Regions from separate parts of the Pseudoalteromonas sp. CO342X genome, predicted to be linked through region 3. Evidence: predicted binding sites of a transcription regulator. Region 3 holds the regulator's gene; each other region holds the start of a gene.

What was found. Region 3 encodes MetJ, which represses methionine synthesis genes. Its sites were predicted from a motif close to TAGACGTCTAGACGTCTA; they were not measured.
Region 1: EXT47_RS02260 (methylenetetrahydrofolate reductase) is a predicted target of MetJ. The motif match lies at 3,388-3,405, and genes of this name have one in related genera.
Region 2: metE (5-methyltetrahydropteroyltriglutamate--homocysteine S-methyltransferase) is a predicted target of MetJ. The motif match lies at 4,197-4,214, and genes of this name have one in related genera.

The regions. Positions count from the first base shown of each region.
Region 1 covers NZ_SGPH01000010.1:49,004-55,556, forward strand. The annotation lists gene plsY (glycerol-3-phosphate 1-O-acyltransferase PlsY) at 1-233, opposite strand, end outside; gene folB (dihydroneopterin aldolase) at 358-708, shown strand; gene folK (2-amino-4-hydroxy-6-hydroxymethyldihydropteridine diphosphokinase) at 716-1,204, shown strand; gene EXT47_RS02250 (undecaprenyl-diphosphate phosphatase) at 1,201-2,001, shown strand; gene EXT47_RS02260 (methylenetetrahydrofolate reductase) at 2,385-3,341, opposite strand; gene EXT47_RS02265 (pitrilysin family protein) at 3,612-6,488, shown strand.
Region 2 covers NZ_SGPH01000012.1:126,154-132,706, reverse strand. The annotation lists gene EXT47_RS04470 (EAL domain-containing protein) at 1-1,661, shown strand, start outside; gene metE (5-methyltetrahydropteroyltriglutamate--homocysteine S-methyltransferase) at 1,720-3,996, opposite strand; gene EXT47_RS04460 (LysR substrate-binding domain-containing protein) at 4,287-5,174, shown strand; gene EXT47_RS04455 (ElyC/SanA/YdcF family protein) at 5,275-6,039, shown strand; gene EXT47_RS04450 (hypothetical protein) at 6,185-6,553, shown strand, end outside.
Region 3 covers NZ_SGPH01000034.1:43,453-50,005, reverse strand. The annotation lists gene EXT47_RS15235 (malic enzyme-like NAD(P)-binding protein) at 760-2,001, shown strand; gene metJ (met regulon transcriptional regulator MetJ) at 2,083-2,403, opposite strand; gene metB (cystathionine gamma-synthase) at 2,748-3,968, shown strand; gene metL (bifunctional aspartate kinase/homoserine dehydrogenase II) at 3,973-6,321, shown strand; gene EXT47_RS15215 (penicillin-binding protein 1A) at 6,397-6,553, opposite strand, start outside.

The DNA.
Region 1 (6,553 bases), on a different contig from region 3:
GGCTCTATTTTCAGAAAGTAAGCTCCCCACACCGGGATGGTTCCCTTTAAAATATCGAAGACGAGCACTAGCGCAGCTGGGATCTTTCCTCCCAATCTTAATACATTGGTTGCGCCTGGATTATTAGAACCATTAAAGCGTGGATCTGGTAGATGGAATAACCGACAAACCAGAATCGCTGAGGAAATCGATCCCAATAAATAAGCACATACGCACATTAAACTGATTAACACTGTCTTCCTTATTTTTTATTGCGTTGTTTTGGGCTATGATCGGCGGTCTTAAGTCCTGCACAGATCGCGAATTGCGATTAGAAAATGCGGGTGAATTACAGCGATAAACATGTTTGGAGTTTACATGGATAAAGTCTATATCTCACAGCTACACGTCGAAGCCATAATAGGAGTGTACGACTTTGAAAAAGAAAGTAAACAAAGCCTTTACTTTGATGTTGAGATGTTGACCGATATTAGCGCTGCCGCTCGTCATGACGATATTAATTTGGCGGTTGATTATGCCAAAGTGAGTGAGCGTATTATTGCGCATACCCAAGCAAAACCAGTTGAGCTATTAGAAACTTTAGTTGAACAGCTTGCTGCAATGATCCTAAATGAATTTAATGTACAACAAGTGCTTATAAAAGTGAGTAAACCTGCTGCCGTGCCACAAGCACAAACGGTTGGTGTAGAAATTGTGCGTAAGAAGTAGAATTATCATGGCACAAATTTTTATCAGTCTCGGCTCAAACATAGAAAAAGAAAAAAATTTGCTGAGTGGCTTGAGGGTATTGATAAAACACTTTCCGGATTTTCAACATTCGAGTGTTTTTGAGAGTGAAGCCGTCGGATTTGCAGGAAATAACTTTTATAACTCGGTCTTTGCTGCACAAACACAGCTGTCTTTAGACGAAGTGTATAAACTGCTCAAGTCGATAGAATACGATCATGGTCGTCGCTGTAGTGAAAAGAAGTTTAGTCCACGCACATTAGATCTCGATATTCTCTTTTATGACCACCTTATTTGTTCATCACCTGCTCAGTTGCCTCGGGATGAAATAACCAAAAATGCCTTCGTGCTTCAGCCATTAGCTGAACTAGCTCCTGATTTTATCCATCCTGTTGAGGGTAAAACCATTGCTCAGTTATGGCAGGAGTATCACAACCCAACTCAAAAATTATGGAAAGTGGAGTTTCCCAAGCAATGAGCTTTATTGAGATTGTCGTCCTTGCAATTATTCAAGGTCTCACTGAATTTTTACCTATTTCGAGTTCTGCCCACTTACTGCTACCTTCTCAGGTACTAGGTTGGCAAGATCAGGGCCTTGCCTTTGACGTTGCTGTTCATGTTGGTACTTTGCTGGCTGTCGTTATTTATTTTCGACAAGACATTGTCAGTCTACTGGCAGGATGGTTCAAGTCATTCTCAGGTACGCACTCGAAAGAAAGCCGGCTGACTTGGTGTATTGTGGTTGCCACCATTCCATTCGTGATCTTAGCCCCACTACTTAAAGACATCGTAGAAGTTTACTTACGTAGTGCTTGGGTGATTGCAACATCGACGATAGTATTTGGTTTACTGCTTTGGTACGCCGACGTGAAAGCGAAACAAATCAAAGACGAATTTGCCTTAAACTGGAAAAGCGCGCTGATATTGGGACTTGCGCAAATTACCGCTGTTATTCCCGGCACATCGCGTTCAGGCATTACCATCACCGCAGGTTTATTACTCGGGCTTGATAAGAAAAGTGCGGCGCGCTTTTCGTTTTTAATGTCTATTCCAGTCATTTCTATGATGGGATTGTATTACAGTTTAGAGCTTGCTACCGGCGATGAAGTGGTTGATTGGAATGCGTTATTAAGTGGTGCGGCACTGTCGTTTATCTCGGCTTATGCCTGTATCTTCTTTTTTCTGAAAATCATAGAGCGCATGGGTATGATGCCATTTGTCATTTACCGCTTGTTACTTGGGGTGGGATTAATCGCTTTCTTGAGCCTAAGTTAATCTAGGCTTTGAATAAGTCAGCAAGGTTAACAGAAAAGCCAGCTAGATGAAGCTGGCTATAGGGCCTGTAGGCCTTCGCTGTTTGATTTTTGTTCTTCTGAGTGTGTTTTGGTCGCGACGCTCGACTTGCCGCCTAGTAATCTAGGCAAAAGTTGAGCAACAATGAACAAAGCGCACTCAGGTGAACCCAAAGGGCAGCGCTTGATTGGCATTTCTTCTGTGTTGCCCCACAAGGATGTGGGGTAAGGTGACTTTGCAGGAACACAAAGTCTTTATCGCCAGACTTACATAGAATGACTATGCTACGCAGGCTCTGCCTTGTATAAATACCAATCGAACTGCTGCAAAAACAAACTTGGAAGATCAACAGGCCCTAGACTGCATTAAGCAATTTGCTTTTCCGCAAGGCATAATTCCATGGTCGCCTTCAATAGCCTATAAAGGTTTATTGACGCGTCAATTTCTTCTTTGCGGTTTGTTAAGCTCTCAATATTTAAGCCAAGAGAAATATCTAGATGTGAGCAGCTTTTTAAAATTTGATCTAGATTCTCTCTACAAATACGAATTGACTCACTTAGTGTGTTTTCTGAATCTAACATGCGCCATTTGGTTGCTTCTGGTACTGAGATCCCCAGCCATTCCATAAACTGCAAGGTTTTTTCCCCACCACATGGAGTAAAGGTAAGAATAATGCGCTTTGGTGTTTGCCCTTGCTGTTTACAGGTGCGAGCGTAGCTCGTGATAAGATCTATGGTTGCTTGAGCGTCATACACCGCTTGGGAAACAAAGAATTGGCAGCCTTGCTCTGTTTTATCAATTAACCTTTCGTGTTCATTACGCTTACTGGCGTGGCGCTCTGCGATGGTTACACCACCTAAGAAAAAGTCATCTTGATGATGCTTCAATACCTTATAGGCTTCAGAAAGCGGCAACTTAATATCGCCTTGTGAAGACGGACTGCCCACTAATACTAGATTGTTTAACCCATATTGCTGTTTGGTGCTGCTTAACCAATTGCCAAAAGCTTCACTATCGCGCTGTGCCACACTTTTATACGTAATTACATCAAGGTGTGACAATTCGCGGATCAACTGACTATATTCACACGGATCAACGGTGTGCTTAAAAGGAAATGGACGTGGTACTTGAGTACGGCTGCTTTCATCTTGAATGTCATAGATGATCACGCCGTCGTATTCAATCTCATGTAAACGGCCCAAAAGCTTAGCGGCAATTGATTTTAGCTGCTCTGGGTCGGTGCCAATCTTAGGTGGTGTGGTCCCAATTAAATATACCCCTTGGTTAGGGTCAATGATTTTCTCTTGAAGCGTTAAAGCCATAATCCTCATTCCACAAAAGCATTTCTGTATCTCTTTACTAATATAGCAGCCATTTAGACGTCTAGATAGATTTTTTTAATGAAAGAATTTCAATAATTATGAATTTATCTCAAGCGCTCAAATCAAAATTTCATATTTGTTTACACATTAGGATGGTAAATCACCTTGGAAATTAGCGAATTAGTATGACTTTGGGGCATAATCAGGAGGTTTGCTAACGTAAGTGAACACGACTTACTTAGAATAAAAAATATGATTAGGACCAAATTCATGAAATTCAAATTACTAGCAACCAGCTTTGCCGTAAGCTTAGCGCTTAGTGGCTGCGCAGCGACGAATTCAGACCAAGCTCAACAGTCAGCTGAAAGTACTCAAGCTGCCCAATCCAATAAAGTATTCGCCCAAGATTATGTTTTGGAAGAGCTAGAAAACGGCCTTCGCGTCATGGTAGTTAAAACTAACTATCCTGATGTGGTATCGCTACAAATTCCGGTTTCTGTTGGTTCGCGTAATGAAGTAGAAGCGGGTAAAACCGGCTTTGCTCACTTCTTTGAGCATATGATGTTCAAAGGCTCAGAAAAGTATCCACAAGACGTTTATTCGGACATTTTGAAAAATTCAGGTGTTGATAATCGTGCCTACACCACCAATGATTACACGAACTACCATTTAAATTTCTCAAAGCAGCATTTAGATAAAGTATTAGAAATCGAAGCGGATATCTTTCAAAACCTAACATACAGTGAAGAGCAGTTTCGTACTGAAGCACTAACTGTGAAAGGTGAATACCTTAAAAATAATGCCAGTCCAGTTCGAAAACTGCTTTCTGCGGTAAGAAAAGAAGCGTTTGATAAGCATACCTATAAACACATGACAATGGGCTTTTTTGAAGACATCGAAGCAATGCCAGATCAGATGGCCTATGGTAAAACCTTCTTTGAGCGTTTTTATAAGCCTGAGTATGTATCACTTGTGATCGTAGGTGATGTAGATCCTAAAGCAACTATGGCTATGGTGAAGAAGCATTGGGGTAATTGGAAAAAGGGTGACTACCAAGCCGATATTCCTGTTGAGCCAAAGCAAGACAAAGCGCGTTACGTTCACGAAAAATATGATGGCTTACCGGGTCACTGGTTGCTAGTTTCGTATAAAGGGGCAGCGTGGGAGCCGAAGAAAAAGGACCGAGCGGCACTTGATCTGATCTCACAGCTTTATTTCTCTGAAAACTCAGCGCTGTATCAAGAGCTTGTGGTAGACAAACAGCTTGCAAGCCAAATGTTTACCTATAACCCTGAAACCAAAGACCCTGGTCTTCTACATGTTTTCGTTAAAGTAGAAGATGAAAAAGATTTGGCGACAGTGCGTGATGCAATCAATAACACTTACGCAAAAGCACGCACAGAGCTGGTAGATGAAAATAAACTTGCTGCACTTAAATCAAACCTAAAGTACAGCTTTATTAACGGCCTTGACTCATCACAATCTATTGCTTCGACGCTTGCAAGCTACATGCATTTTGAGCGTGACCCTGAAGTGGTGAATGCACTATACGCAAGTGCTGATAAAGTCACTGCAAAAGATATTCGTGATATTGCCAATAAATACTTTGTGGACAGCAGCCGCACAACGGTGACTATGTCTGCACTTGAGTCTGTCTCTGGTTTTGATAAGGAAGTTAACTTAGACAAGTTAGTGGCAAAAATGGACAAGCCAGTAACGCGTCATTTCAACGTACTAGATAAAACGAATAATTCACCGCTGGTGGATGTGAATTTTCTTTTTTACACAGGTGCTGCTGCCGATCCTGTAGGTAAAAAAGGTCTTGCTGCGCTTACTGCGGCTATGATTGCCAATGGTGGAAGTGAATCGCAATCATACAAAGAAATTCAAAAGGCGCTGTACCCGATCGCTGGTAGCTTTGGTTATCAAATCGATAAAGAAATGATTTCTTTACGTGGTCGTATTCATAAAGACAATGCTGATCAATGGTATGGCATTGTGAGCCAGCAACTACTGAGCCCAGGGTTCAGAGAAGATGATTTTAAACGTCTGAAAAAAGAGCTAATCGACGGCATTAAGGCTGGTTTGAAAGCGTCAAATGATGAAGAGCTTGGTAAAGAAGTGCTTTATCACGAGTTGTACAAAGGCCACCCATACGAAAGCTATAACTTTGGTGATTTATCAGACTTAGAAGCAATCACTTTAGACGACGTTAAGGCTTTTTACGCTCAGCAATTTACTCAAGCTAAACTAAATGTGGGTATCACAGGTGCACTCGATAAACAGCTAAAAGAAGCGATGTTTAACGACCTTGCGGCTTTACCTAAAGGCGAAGAGGCGCGTTTACAAGTGCCAGATGCCCCTAAGCTATCTGGCCATCACGCAACCATCGTAGAAAAGAATGCAAAATCAACAGCGGTGTCTTTTGGTTTCCCAATCGACACGGTTCGTAGCAGCAAAGACTGGGCTGCGCTTTGGTTAGTGCGTTCATACTTTGGTGAGCACCGCAGTTCAAACAGCCACTTGTACCAGCGTATCCGTCAGGTACGTGGTATGAACTATGGTGACTACGCTTATATCGAATACTTCCCACGTGGCATGTTCCAAACTAAGCCAGATGCAAACTTAGGTCGTAGTGAGCAAATTTTCCAGGTGTGGTTACGCCCACTTCGCTCTAATAACGATGCCCATTTTGCAACGCGCACCGCATTGTTTGAACTCGATAAGCTGATCAAAGAAGGGATGAGCAAAGCAGACTTTGAAGCAACACGTAACTTCTTAATCAACTTTGTGCCACAAATGGTGGCGAGCCAAGATAGACAGCTAGGTTATGCACTTGATAGCCAGTTCTACAACACCGATGAATTTGTTGCTTATGTGACAAAGCAGCTAGCGTCGCTGTCTGTTGAAGACATCAATCGAGTTATCAAAGAGAACTTGCAGACCGAAGATATTCACTATGTGTTTATCACTGGTGATGCAAAAGATATGGCGCAGCGCCTAAGTGCTGAGCAGTCATCTCCTATGACTTATAACACGAAAAAGCCAGATGTATTACTGGCAGAAGATGCTGAAATTGCTACATACCCGCTCAATATTCCAAGTAAGAATATTAAAACGTTAGATGTAGAAAAAGTGTTTGAATAACGATTATTCAGCTTAATAAAAATGGCGGCTAAAAATTTAGCCGCCATTTTTATTGTGTCAAAACC
Region 2 (6,553 bases), on a different contig from region 3:
AACAGGATATTTTAGAAATCGATTATTTGATTGAGGGAGGCGAAAAATGTAATGCACACCAAAAAGTATCAAAAGATCAGATTAAGCATACTGCATCCTACTATATTCTGAAGAATCAACGACCACTGCTGTGTGATAACGATCAATTTAGAATGCATATCACGCGGGGTGACTTTAAAATGGTGGGTCGCTCGCCACGCTCTTGGTTAGGCGTACCATTTTTGGTTAATGATCAATATCAGGGCGTGATTGTGCTGCAAAGCTACAATAACGACCAAGCTTTCGTGAATCATGATTTATCTATTTTGACTTATATAAGTCGTCAAGTCAGCATGGCCATAGACCGGCAGCTTTCAAGGCAGGCGCTAGAACATCGAGCCTTGCACGACGATTTAACGGGCCTTGCCAATCGTTATTTATTATTAGAGCGGATCAAACATGCCATTTTGAGACTAGCGCGAGTGGAGTCCTCTAATTTGCACTGCCTGATCTATCTCGATTTAGACAGATTTAAAAGCATTAATGACTCACTTGGCCACGATGTTGGCGACCATTTCTTGATTGCTATTGTCGAGATGATAAATGGCTGTATTCGCAAAACCGACACCTTTGCACGGCTCGGGGGTGATGAGTTTGCGATTTTTATGGAAAATGTCCAAGACAGGCAACAAGTCACTCTGCTGCTTGATAGGATCACCACGGCTATAACCAAGCCCCTTCACATAGATGGTCATGTTCTGCAAGCGTCTGGCAGTATTGGCGTTGCGTTCACTGATAACGAGTCCGATAGCGCAATTAATTTACTTCAGCAAGCAGATGCCGCCATGTACGAAGCAAAATCTTCGGGTCGGGGTCAAGTCTGCTATTTTAATAATGCCATGCGCAAGCGCCTGAAACAGCAAGCCGATATTGAAAATGATCTGCAACATGGCATAAAAAACAATGAATTTGCGCTGTATTATCAACCGATATTTTCTCTCACGACTGGCGCTATTGTAAGCTTTGAAGCCCTTGTCCGTTGGTTTCACCCCAAAAACGGGCTCGTTTCTCCAGATGCTTTTATTCCAATTGCAGAGCAAACCGGACAGATCATTGAGCTTGACTTACATTTGTTGGAATTAGCAGCCAAACAACTCAAACGCTGGAAAGCGCAAAAGCTGCCGAAGACTCGTGTTACCGTAAATGTTTCGTCGCGACATTTCGCAAGCTTAGAGTTCGTAGATACAATTCAGCAACTTTATCATCATTATGAGCTTGCACCTGGCTCTTTATGTTTGGAAATCACAGAATCTGGATTGATAGCAAACCTCGCCCTCGCAACCAAAATTATTCAAGGATTAGAATCCCTTGGAGTGAAGCTTTACCTTGACGACTTTGGCACCGGTTACTCTGCTTTAGGTTATTTGCACCAGCTCCCCATTCATGTGCTTAAAATTGATAAGAGCTTTATTGACCAACTAACTGAAAGAGAAAACCCGCTAGTTGATGCGATTTTGAAACTTGCACAATCACTTAACCTAACCGTTGTCGCTGAAGGTATCGAGCTCGAAACCCAGTGGCAGCTATTAAAGCAAAAAGGCTGTCAGTTTGGTCAAGGCTATATTGTTTCTAAACCATTAGCCGCAGATCAAGCGATGGCATTTTTACTGAGTAGAAGCTAGATACACTCGCCACATAATTCACTGTATATAAACAATGAAGTATGTGGCCTGGTTTAGATTAACTTTCCCCTAATTCGCTTCTAAGCTCCTTAGTTGCTGTCACCATATTCTCAAGTGCAGCTCGGGTTTCTGGCCATGCTCGGGTTTTTAGCCCACAATCTGGATTCACCCATAATCTTTCTACCGGGATTTTCTTCGCTGCTTTGTGAATTAAATCTTTTATCCATGCCACCTCAGGGACGTTTGGCGTGTGAATATCATAAACACCAGGCCCGATGTCATTGGGGTAGTCAAAATCTTCAAAGGCGTCAAGTAAGGTCATATTTGAACGTGACGTTTCAATTGTGATCACGTCCGCATCCATATCCGCTATGGCGGCGATAATATCGTTAAACTCCGAATAACACATATGCGTATGGATCTGTGTTTCGTCATTCACACCACTTGCAGATACCCTAAACGCATACGCCGCCCACGCTAAGTAGGTTTGCCACTGACTGGCTTTGAGTGGCATCCCCTCTCTAAATGCAGGTTCATCGATTTGGATCACCTTAATCCCTGCATTTTGCAAATCTACCACTTCATCTCTCAGTGCTAATGCGATTTGATTCGCGATGCTCGGCTTGTCTAAGTCATCTCTGACAAACGACCAAAATAAAATAGTCACAGGCCCTGTTAGCATGCCCTTCATCGGTTTTTTGGTTAAGCTCTGTGCATAACTCGTCCAATTAACTGTCATTGGTGCCGCACGCGAGACATCACCCCAGATCACAGGGGGCTTAACACAGCGCGAACCATAACTTTGCACCCAACCAAACTGAGTAAAGGCAAAACCTTCGAGTAATTCACCAAAGTACTCAACCATATCATTGCGCTCTGCTTCGCCATGAACCAGCACATCTAAGTTAAGCGCTTCTTGTTCTTCAACGGCATAACGGATCTCCGCTTCCATCTGGCTTTGATAAGCATCAACACTCAACGTACCCGCTTTATAATCACGTCGTGCCTTACGGATCGCTTGGGTTTGTGGGAAAGAGCCTATCGTTGTGGTTGGCAATAAGGGTAAATTTAGCGACTGTGCTTGTTTTTTAATTCTGGTTGCGAATTCACTATTACGTTGACCGTCTTTTGCTGTAAGCGCTGAAACACGCTGCTGCACCTCATTATTATTCACCCGAGTAGAGGTCAAACGCGCTTTTACAGGCTTAGAATATTCGACCAACTGGGTAATATCACGCTGCTCCAATGCATTTTTCAATAATGCCAGCTCTTGCCCTTTTTGTTTGGCAAATGCGAGCCAAGACTTTAACTCACTATCAAGCTTTTGCTCTTGATCTAAGTCGACTGGCGTATGTAATAATGAGCATGAAGGAGCAAGCCAGAGATTATTACCACGACGTTCATGAACCAGAGCAAGTTGCTGATATACACCTTCAAGATCCGAGCGCCAAATGTTACGACCATTCACAACCCCGAGAGACAGTACGCTATCCTTCCCAACTACTTTCTCTAACGCAGCCAAGTCGTAGTTTGCCGTTACGCAGTCAAAATGTACGCCTTCTACAGGGTAAGACCGGATATCTTCAACATGCGCTTGTACGGAGTCAAAATAACTGGCCAACAACACTTTTACTCCTTGGCCGCTCAACGCATCAAAACTCCGGCGCAGCGCGTTGCGATAAGCATCATCGATTTCCAATGCTAAAATAGGTTCATCAATTTGTACCCACTCGACGCCTTGCTCTGCAAGCTTGGTAAGTACCTGCTGATATACAATCAATAACTTATCTAATAAAGCCAATTTATCGAACTCTTGACCAACGCATTTAGCTAAGTAGAGATAGGTTACCGGGCCGATCAATACGGGCTTTGCTTGGTAGCCAAGTAATTGTGCTTCTTCTACTTGAGTAAACAACTCCGTCCAAGTTAGGGAAAATTCCTGCGTTTGAGTTAACTCGGGGACGATGTAATGATAATTGGTGTTGAACCATTTCGTCATTTCACTTGCAGCACACGCACAGCCGCTAGGTGCTCGCCCTCTGCCAATCCGAAACAAAGTATCGAGATTTACCGACTCATCATTTTTATGACGACTAGGAATAGCGCCGACAAGCAATGAAATATTCAACACGTGATCATACCAAGCAAAATCGCCTACAGGGAGAAGGTCAACACCAGCGTCAGCTTGCAATGCCCAGTTTTCTGCACGAATGCGTTTTCCTTCCGCGATTAATTCGACTTGTGTTAAGTCGCCTGACCAATAGCGTTCTACTGCAAATTTAAGTTCACGCTTTTTGCCTACGCGTGGAAAACCCAAGTTATGTGTTAATGCCATGATTTTAATTCCGTCTAGATGTATGGATGTCCAAAATATAATTCTCATGATCAAAAACAACAATTGATGCTTTCTCAGATTTCATATGAATAAAATTAAATTGTAATTTTTTGCAAAATTTTTACAGAAGTAGTGACAACGCTGTCATTTTTAGTGTTATAGTGGATTTGTGAATTTTTGAACAATTCACCGTAGGTATTTAGACGTCTAGACATTGATAATAACTAAATAGAATCGTAATATTGAGTAATGCTGAGATTTGCTCACTTCAAATATGAGAATTGTTGATAATGATTGATATAAAGCACCTAAAGACTATCTCCACCTTGAAAGAAACTGGTTCTCTTGTGAATACAGCACGAGAGCTATTCCTGACTCAATCAGCTTTATCACATCAGATCAAAGATCTTGAGAGCAAACTTGACTGCCAACTCTTTGAGCGCAAAACGCAGCCGGTACGTTTTACCCCTCAAGGGATGTTATTATTGGAACTTGCCAACGATGTTTTACCTAAAGTTGAAGCAACAAAGTGTCGTTTGAAGGAAAGCCTTAATCAGCCTATCTCGCAACTCAGATTAAGCGTGGAATGTCATGCCTGTTTTCACTGGTTGCTACCAACAATTAAAGAATTCAATACCTTTTGGCCTGACATTAAAGTCGATTACGAACGTGGCTTTAGCTACGACGCAATTCCTGACCTTATTGAAGATGAGCTGGACTTAGTACTTACCTCAGACATTCGCGAACCAGAGCAACTGGAATACGCACACCTATTTGACTTTAAGTTAAAGTTAATCGTTGCACCAGATCACGAATTGGCCAAGAAGGCCTATGTCACAGCACTCGACCTAAAAGATGAAACCATCATTTCTTACCCTATTCCTCGCGAGCGTCAAGACATATTTAAGCATTTTATTCAAAATGCACGCTTTGACGGTACGCTAAAAACCGTCGATCAAGGTTTATTAATCTTCCAACTGGTAAGTGCAGGCATGGGGGTTGCGGCATTACCGGACTGGTTAGTAACCCCCTATGAAAGCCAAGGATTAATTAAATCTATTCCTCTAGGTGCACTTGGGCTAAATCGACCGATGTATTTAGCTATGAAGAAAAGCATGAAAGACAACCCTGTTTATCGCCATTTTCTCAATACTTGCCGCAAAACCACCGCAAGATAATATACTGGGCTCTTTTTGAGCCCTTACTGTTATACATTTCTACAGCTTCAATCTCATGCTAGCATTGTGTTAGGCTTATCTAAATCTAGGACATGTTTAAATGTTTGAAGTCAAAAAGGTTATCGGTCAACTACTGATGCCTTTACCGTTATCTTTAGTGGTGCTTATGGGGCTTATGCTTTTTATCGCCAAAACGCGTAAAGGGTCTTACATCGCAAGCTGGTTCGTCTTACTCACGACATGGGCGTTATCGACTCCTTATGTCGCACAACATATTATTGAGTGGGATACAGGCACTCTCGCCGCATTCAATCAAAGCAAGCACATCAACATAGATAAAATCGTGGTACTTGGCTGTGATTTATATCCAGATAAATCTCTCCCCAGCAACGCCCAACTTGGCAGCTGCGGTCTAGCCAGATTAGTAGAAGGCGTAAGACTTGCTAATATTTACCCAAAGGCTCAGCTGTATGTCTCTGGTTACGGCTATGGCCATGCAACAAGCGCGGGACTCATGGCAAGAACCGCACAGAGCCTAGGTATTTCCGCTACACGTATTAAGCAAAACCCCAATGCCAAAGACACCGCGGACGAAGCAAAAATGCTAGCACCTTTACTAGTCGATTATGACGTCGCATTGGTCACATCGGCTTCGCACATACAGCGAGCAAAAAACCTATTTGAAGCACAAGGCATAGAAGTGTTCGCTGCACCGACGGAGTTTTATAACTTCAAGCAATACCCACCGAGCAGACAATTTATTCCAAACCATAAGGCCTTAGAAGTAGTCACTCGGATTTGGCATGAACAGCTTGGAAGTATGTGGATCACGATCCGTCGTGTTATTGACCCTGAGGCACTTTAAGCGCCGAAAAAGACACCAAAATCAGGCTAAAGTTCGATAAATTAGCGCTGAAAAACGTAAAAAATTGAAAATTTGCGCAAATATGGGTATAAATAGAGTTTAATCTTAACCCGCGTATCCGCGTACAACACGACTAGGATCTACGATGAGTAAACTAGATAAAACTGAAGTACTAAGCGCTTTCGAAGCTGCGTACGAAGCTGCACATGGCAAAAAGCCTGAGATCACTGCAAAGCCAGGTTGGTATAGCATCGATGGTGGCAAAAACATGCGTCTTGCTGAGGTAGCCGAATTAACCGAAGAGCTAACTTCAGGGTCAGCTGTAGCAAGTGATAAAACGCAGGCGCCTGCCAAAAAAGCGAAAACGACTAAGAAAGCGCCTAAGGCTGCAGCTATAAAATCAGCGAGCTTTACTATCGTTACAGAAAACGAAGAAGGCTTCAAAGCGGAAGAACAGTGGATTGCTGAACTAGCAGCAAAAGATCACGACTGCCGCTTACCTCGTGGTGTTGTT
Region 3 (6,553 bases):
GTCGAAAAAAGCACCTTAGGGTGCTTTTTTTGTGCCTGTTTGAAAATACCTTCCCGATTTATACATTCTGTTCTTCATTGACAGAAAGACCGTCAGTCATCCCGCCTTCATTGTGTCTTTTATTCTTCTAAAATAAAAAACTTGCCAGTTTGGCAGCAAAACTTTACTGATCTCTTGGGTAGAGTAAAAACTCTATTTAGTAGATAAATACTGAACATTTACGAGCTTAAGTTGTGAAAATAATCAAAGCTCATATAGTAAATAGTATCAGGTATGAGCATTTTATATAAACAAAAGTCAGTATATTGCGATTAAATGTCGGTATCTTGATGTTAAAATTAGCTAAGTTGCTATTTTCTTATTGTTTTTATAATTAGTGTACATTTGTGTTGATTTTCTACACTTTGTGCTGGTTTTAGCGTCTTATTTTTTAAGTTTTAGTCATTTTATTTGTGAAATATTTCTTAAAATTGAGCTTATCTTCTCGGAAAAGTATAGAAAATACCGTGCTAGTGGATAGACCTGATTTTACTTGAATAATGAGCAAAACTCGGTATTGTGTGAATACGGTCGATTAACTATATGTCCTATTGACATACCGCGACAGCAAAGCACATACGCTTGTTGAGCGGTTGAATGTCGTCGCTCATATAGTTAATCGCACTGTGTGTTGCTGTAACCAGCCTGATAGGTTGCCAACATTCAGAATGCGAACGTTTACCACACTCTCACATTAACTTCGTAGGAAAATATCGCGCCATGACAGATTTTCGTCAACAAGCTCTAGATTATCACGAGAAGCCCGTTCCAGGTAAAATCAGTGTTGAACTCACTAAACCTGCCGAGACCGTAAAAGACTTAGCACTTGCATACAGCCCAGGTGTTGCAGAGCCAGTACGTGAAATCGCGGCTGATCCGGCGAATGCATACCGTTACACGGGTAAAGGAAATATGGTTGCGGTGATCAGTAATGGTACGGCAATTCTTGGCTTGGGTAACTTAGGTCCTTTGGCGTCAAAGCCTGTTATGGAAGGTAAGGCGCTATTATTTAAGCGTTTTGCGGGTCTTGATTCAATCGATATCGAAGTTAAGCACAACACCACCGAAGACTTCATCAATACGGTGGCAAATATCGCAGACACATTTGGCGGTATTAACCTAGAAGATATTAAAGCGCCAGAGTGCTTTGAAATTGAGCGCGCGCTAATCGAACGTTGTGACGTTCCTGTATTCCATGATGATCAGCACGGCACCGCAATTGTAACCGCTGCGGGTATGCTGAATGCGTTGGAAATTCAAGGTAAAGATATTCATGATGCGATTATTGTGTGTCTTGGCGCGGGTGCAGCCGCTATTGCTTGTATGGAATTACTGATCAAATGCGGTGCTCAACGTGAGCACATCTATATGCTGGACAGAAAAGGCGTGATCCATACTCGTCGTGATGACCTAAATGAATACAAAGAGCTGTTTGCAAACAACACGGATAAGCGTACGTTACAAGACGTGATTGCAGATGCGGACGTATTTGTTGGTGTTTCTGGCCCAGACTTACTTTCTGCTGAGGATCTAAAGCTAATGGCTGACAAGCCAGTGGTATTTGCTTGTTCTAACCCAGACCCTGAGATCAGCCCTGAAGTTGCACACGGTGCACGTAATGATTTGATCATGGCGACTGGTCGCTCAGATTATCCAAACCAAGTAAATAACGTGTTGTGTTTCCCGTTTATCTTCCGTGGTGCGCTTGATGTACGTGCAACCGCTATCAATGATGAGATGAAGATTGCAGCGGTTGAAGCAATTAGAACGATTGCTAAAGAGCCTGTGCCTGCTGAAGTGTTAAAAGCGGCTGACGTGGATAGTCTTGAGTTTGGTCCTGAGTACATTATTCCAAAACCAATGGATCCGCGTTTGTTACCTCGTATCGCAAAAGCGGTAGCGGTAGCTGCAATTGAATCAGGTGTGGCCCAAATCGATATGCCAGCTGGATACATGGAATAATACCATTGGTATTATCCAAATGAAAAAAGCCTCGATTGAGGCTTTTTTTGTGTCTGTATGTCCACAGAGAAAGAATAGTTATCACTCTTCGTTTATTTCTGGGATCTCCAAACCGCGCTCTTCCATTATTTGTCTTACCTCTAACGGAATACGCTCTGGATTATCTTTTCTCAAGTCTTCATCGCTCGGCAGTGGCTGACCTGTGAAGGCATGTAGAAACGCCTCACATAAAAGCTCACTGTTCGTGGCATGACGTAAGTTATTCACTTGGCGACGTGTACGCTCATCAGTTAGCACTTTGAGTACATTCAGAGGTATGCTCACCGTGATCTTTTTTACTTGCTCTGCTTTCTTACCGTGTTCTGCATATGGGTGAATATACTCACCGTTCCATTTTGCCATAATTGTGTACTTGCCTCAGTTACATCAATGCCAATATGACTGGGTTCTGGTCTACATTATTCACCAACCGCATGAATATAGGGATAACCTTACGAATTAAAGATAAATCCCAAACTCAAATAGATGAATAAACTAATCCGCCATAGCGAGATAGAAGAATCTCTGCCATAGTTTTCAATAACTCAGTCGTATTAGCAACGCCTAGAGTGGCGAAATTTTATCGGTTTAAAAAAGATAGTCAAATACTAGTTATTTAGCCATTTAGCAGTATAAATGTTTTGACTTCTAGTTTCTGTTGTTCTAACCTTTTAGACGTCTAAACATCCAAATATCTAGGTGACCTTATGAGTCAAGTTAACAAATCGACGGTTGTAGTGCGTCATGGTATAGAAGCTGATAAAGCACATGGGGCAGTAGTGCCACCGCTTTACCTTTCTACCACCTATTCTTTTGCCGATTTTGATACCAAACGCGACTACGATTATGGACGCAGTGGTAACTTTAATCGTGATGTGCTTGCACAGGCACTTACCGAACTTGAAGGTGGTGCTCGTGGCATTATTACCGCGACTGGCATGGCTGCCGTTCACCTAGTAACTCAGCTACTTAACCATGACGATACGCTGGTTATTCCACATGACTGTTACGGTGGTAGCTATCGCTTGTTTACATCGCTTGCTAAGCGTGGATTGCTCAAATTAGCCGTCTTGGATCTCACACAATCGGAAAGTCTTGCACAGCTGCAGCAGATCAAACCTAAATTAGTTTGGATTGAAACACCAAGTAACCCAATATTAAGGCTAACGGATATAGAAGCTGTCGTAAATGCAGCACACGCAGTGGGGGCTTTGGTCGCCGCCGACAACACCTTCTTGTCTCCAGCACTACAAAATCCCATTGCCTTTGGCGTAGATGTAGTCGTGCATTCAACTACTAAATATATCAATGGTCATTCTGATGTCGTGGGGGGCGCGGTGATCGCGCGTACACAGGTGTTGGGTGATGAGTTAGCTTGGTGGGCGAATAATATCGGTATTACAGGTGCACCTTTTGATAGCTACCTTACCCTACGTGGACTGCGCACCTTAAACGTGCGTTTACGCCAACATCAAGAAAATGCTCAGCTTATTGCGGAGTATTTAGAAAAGTCGCCGTATGTTAGCCAAGTTTATTACCCTGGCCTTGAGTCGCATCCTCAACACGAACTTGCGAAAAAACAACAGCTCGGCTTTGGTGGCATGGTGAGCTTTGATATCAAAGGCGATCTGCAAACATCAGCGAAGTTTTTAACGTCTCTAACGCACTTTTCATTGGCAGAATCTTTAGGTGGGGTTGAGAGTCTTATTTGCCATCCAGCGACGATGACACACGCAGGTATGGATCCGCAAGCACGTTTAGAAGCGGGAGTGGGCGACACGTTGATTCGTATTTCTGTAGGCATTGAAGATGCACAAGATCTTATTGCAGATCTGGAATCAGGATTTGCATGTATTGATGAAAGTCGGGCGAGTGATGATGCTAAGTCATTCAAATTAACGCCTGCACATACAGTAGCGTTGTGGTGAGTAAATGGCAAAAGTAGTACATAAGTTTGGTGGTTCGAGTTTAAGCTCGCCAGAGCGTTATCAGGCAGTTGCCAAGATAGTGTTAGAGCAATGTCAACTAGGTGACAGTGTTGTGGTTTCTGCTGCAGGAAAAACAACGAATACCCTAGTGAAGTTATGGCAAAGTTTTGAGCAGCAAGATGTTCGCGCATTCAACGATGTTTTATTACAAGTTGAAAATCATCAACGAGAATTAATTGATGCCCTGTTTGTAGGTGAACAACACAGTGTGTTACTCAAACAGCTTGTCAATGAGCTGCAAGCAATCGCTTTAGGGCGAGAAGAGCAACATCTTCACTACGCGAGTTTACTTGCACATGGAGAGCTATGGTCGGCTCGTATATTAGCAAACTACCTCAGCTCTCAAGGTGTTGAAGCCAAAGCTATTGACGCTCGTAGGTTATTTGTACAACAAGAGGGGGTGTTACTACACGCCCATAACAAAGAAGCGTGCTATCGCGCCATTGATGATCACGCTATCTATATCGTTACCGGTTTTATTGCTGCAAATGCACAAGGTGAAACGGTGACCTTAGGCCGAAATGGCAGTGACTATAGCGCAACTTTGTTGGCAAGTTATCTTGATGCGGCTCAAGTATCAATTTGGACGGATACAACTGGTGTGTTCAGCACTGATCCACGTAAAGTCGCTAATGCCATAAAATACACTAAAGTATGTCGTGGCCAAGCTGAATTACTCGCACGATTAGGTAATCCGGTACTGCATGCAAAAACGCTGTCTCCACTTAAAGATACCGATATAAAACTACAAGTTCGCAGCAGCTTTGATGCCGATGCGCTTGGCACTGAGATAGTAAAGGCAGGCTATAGCAAAGAGAAGCGCTTTATTACCACTTTTGGACAACTTGACCTGTTACGCGTTGAGCAACTAAAAAGTGGTGAAGTAAAACAGCTAAGCCAGCTTATCCAGCATAGCATTCATCATTTTGTTAAAGGTGGAGAGGCACACTTACTGGTGCCATCTGAGTTTAGCCATGTTGTGATCAAAGCGCTGGATTCGCGGGCCAATATTATTGAATCACAAGTACAAGGCTTTGCTATTGTTGCCCCAAGTCAGGATGTCGCTGGCTTACATCAGCAGGCACTGGAATTATTGGATGAACATGCGATTGTCACCCGTTTTGTGCTGCAAGAGCGTCATTACAGCTTAGTGTTAACCGATCAAGCAATTGATAGCGATCTACTTGCTATATTGCACGAGCGTTTGGTGAATAAAGGCCGGGAGCTTGCAGTGATTGTCGCGGGTGTTGGCAATGTGGGTGAAGTGTTTATCGAACAATGCAAAAACCAAGTCGCTAAGCTGAGTGAGCACTTTGATCTTAAGTTGGTTGGCCTACTGCGTTCTAAGCAAATGTTGTTCTGTCCAAGCGGGTTGAATTTAGCATCGTGGCAACAGCAATGGCAAAATGAGGCCATCGAATACAATGAAGCAGAGCTATTCACTCGTATTAAAGAGCTAGATTACGAGCATAAAGTGGTGGTCGATATTACTGCGAGCGAGCGTTTCAGCGAGTTGTATCCGCTGTTTGTTGAACATGACTGTCATTTGATCAGCGCCAATAAATATGCCGGCACGGCACAACAAGGTTGGTACTCAAAGCTGCGTCAGCAGTTACAAGAGCGTAACCTTTTATGGCGTTACAATACCAGTGTTGGCGCAGGTCTTCCCATTAACTTTGCATTGGCTGATCTGCAAAATAGTGGCGATGAAGTGGTGAGAATTGAAGGTGTCTTTTCCGGTACTTTATCTTGGCTTTGTAGTCGCTATGATGGTTCTGAAGCATTTTCTGAGCTAGTGCTTGGGGCGCAAGAACTTGGTTTTACCGAGCCCGATCCGCGCGAAGATCTATCTGGCCGAGATATGCAGCGTAAGCTTTTGATTTTAGCACGAGAGTTAGGCATTGAACTTGAGCTTGAAGATATTGAATTAGAGGCATTAATGCCTGAGTCCTTGAGTGTGGGTTCATGGCAAACGTTTTTAGAAAATCGCCAGCAACTCGATGACTTTTATGCGACACACTATGCAAAGGCCACTGCGAATGACGCTGCGCTTCGCTATACTGGTGCGCTTGAAATTGCAAGCAATGGTAAAGTGTCTGCAAAAGTAGGCATAGCACAGGTACCAAACGGCTCGGCAATCGCGAATTTAACACCGGGTGATAATATTTTTGTGATCCACACTAAATGGTATGAACAAAACCCACTGGTGATCCAAGGCCCGGGGGCAGGTAAAGAAGTGACTGCTGCGGGAATACATTCCGATTTATTCTGGCTGACGCAAAATCTAAAATAACTCTTTTAAGAAAATAGATATGATACTACTGGTATAAGACAAAAATGCCGATACATTTGTATCGGCATTTTTATTCTAGAATAACTCTTCGTGAGTTGGTAGCGGCGCGGTATCGTCAAACGGTGTGCTGCTATCCGTATCTAATACGTATTTGGTTGGGGCCGTACCTTGTTCGAAATACTCAAACCGAGATGTGTAGTCGTTCTTACGAGACAAAAGCCCTGTTTTTAAG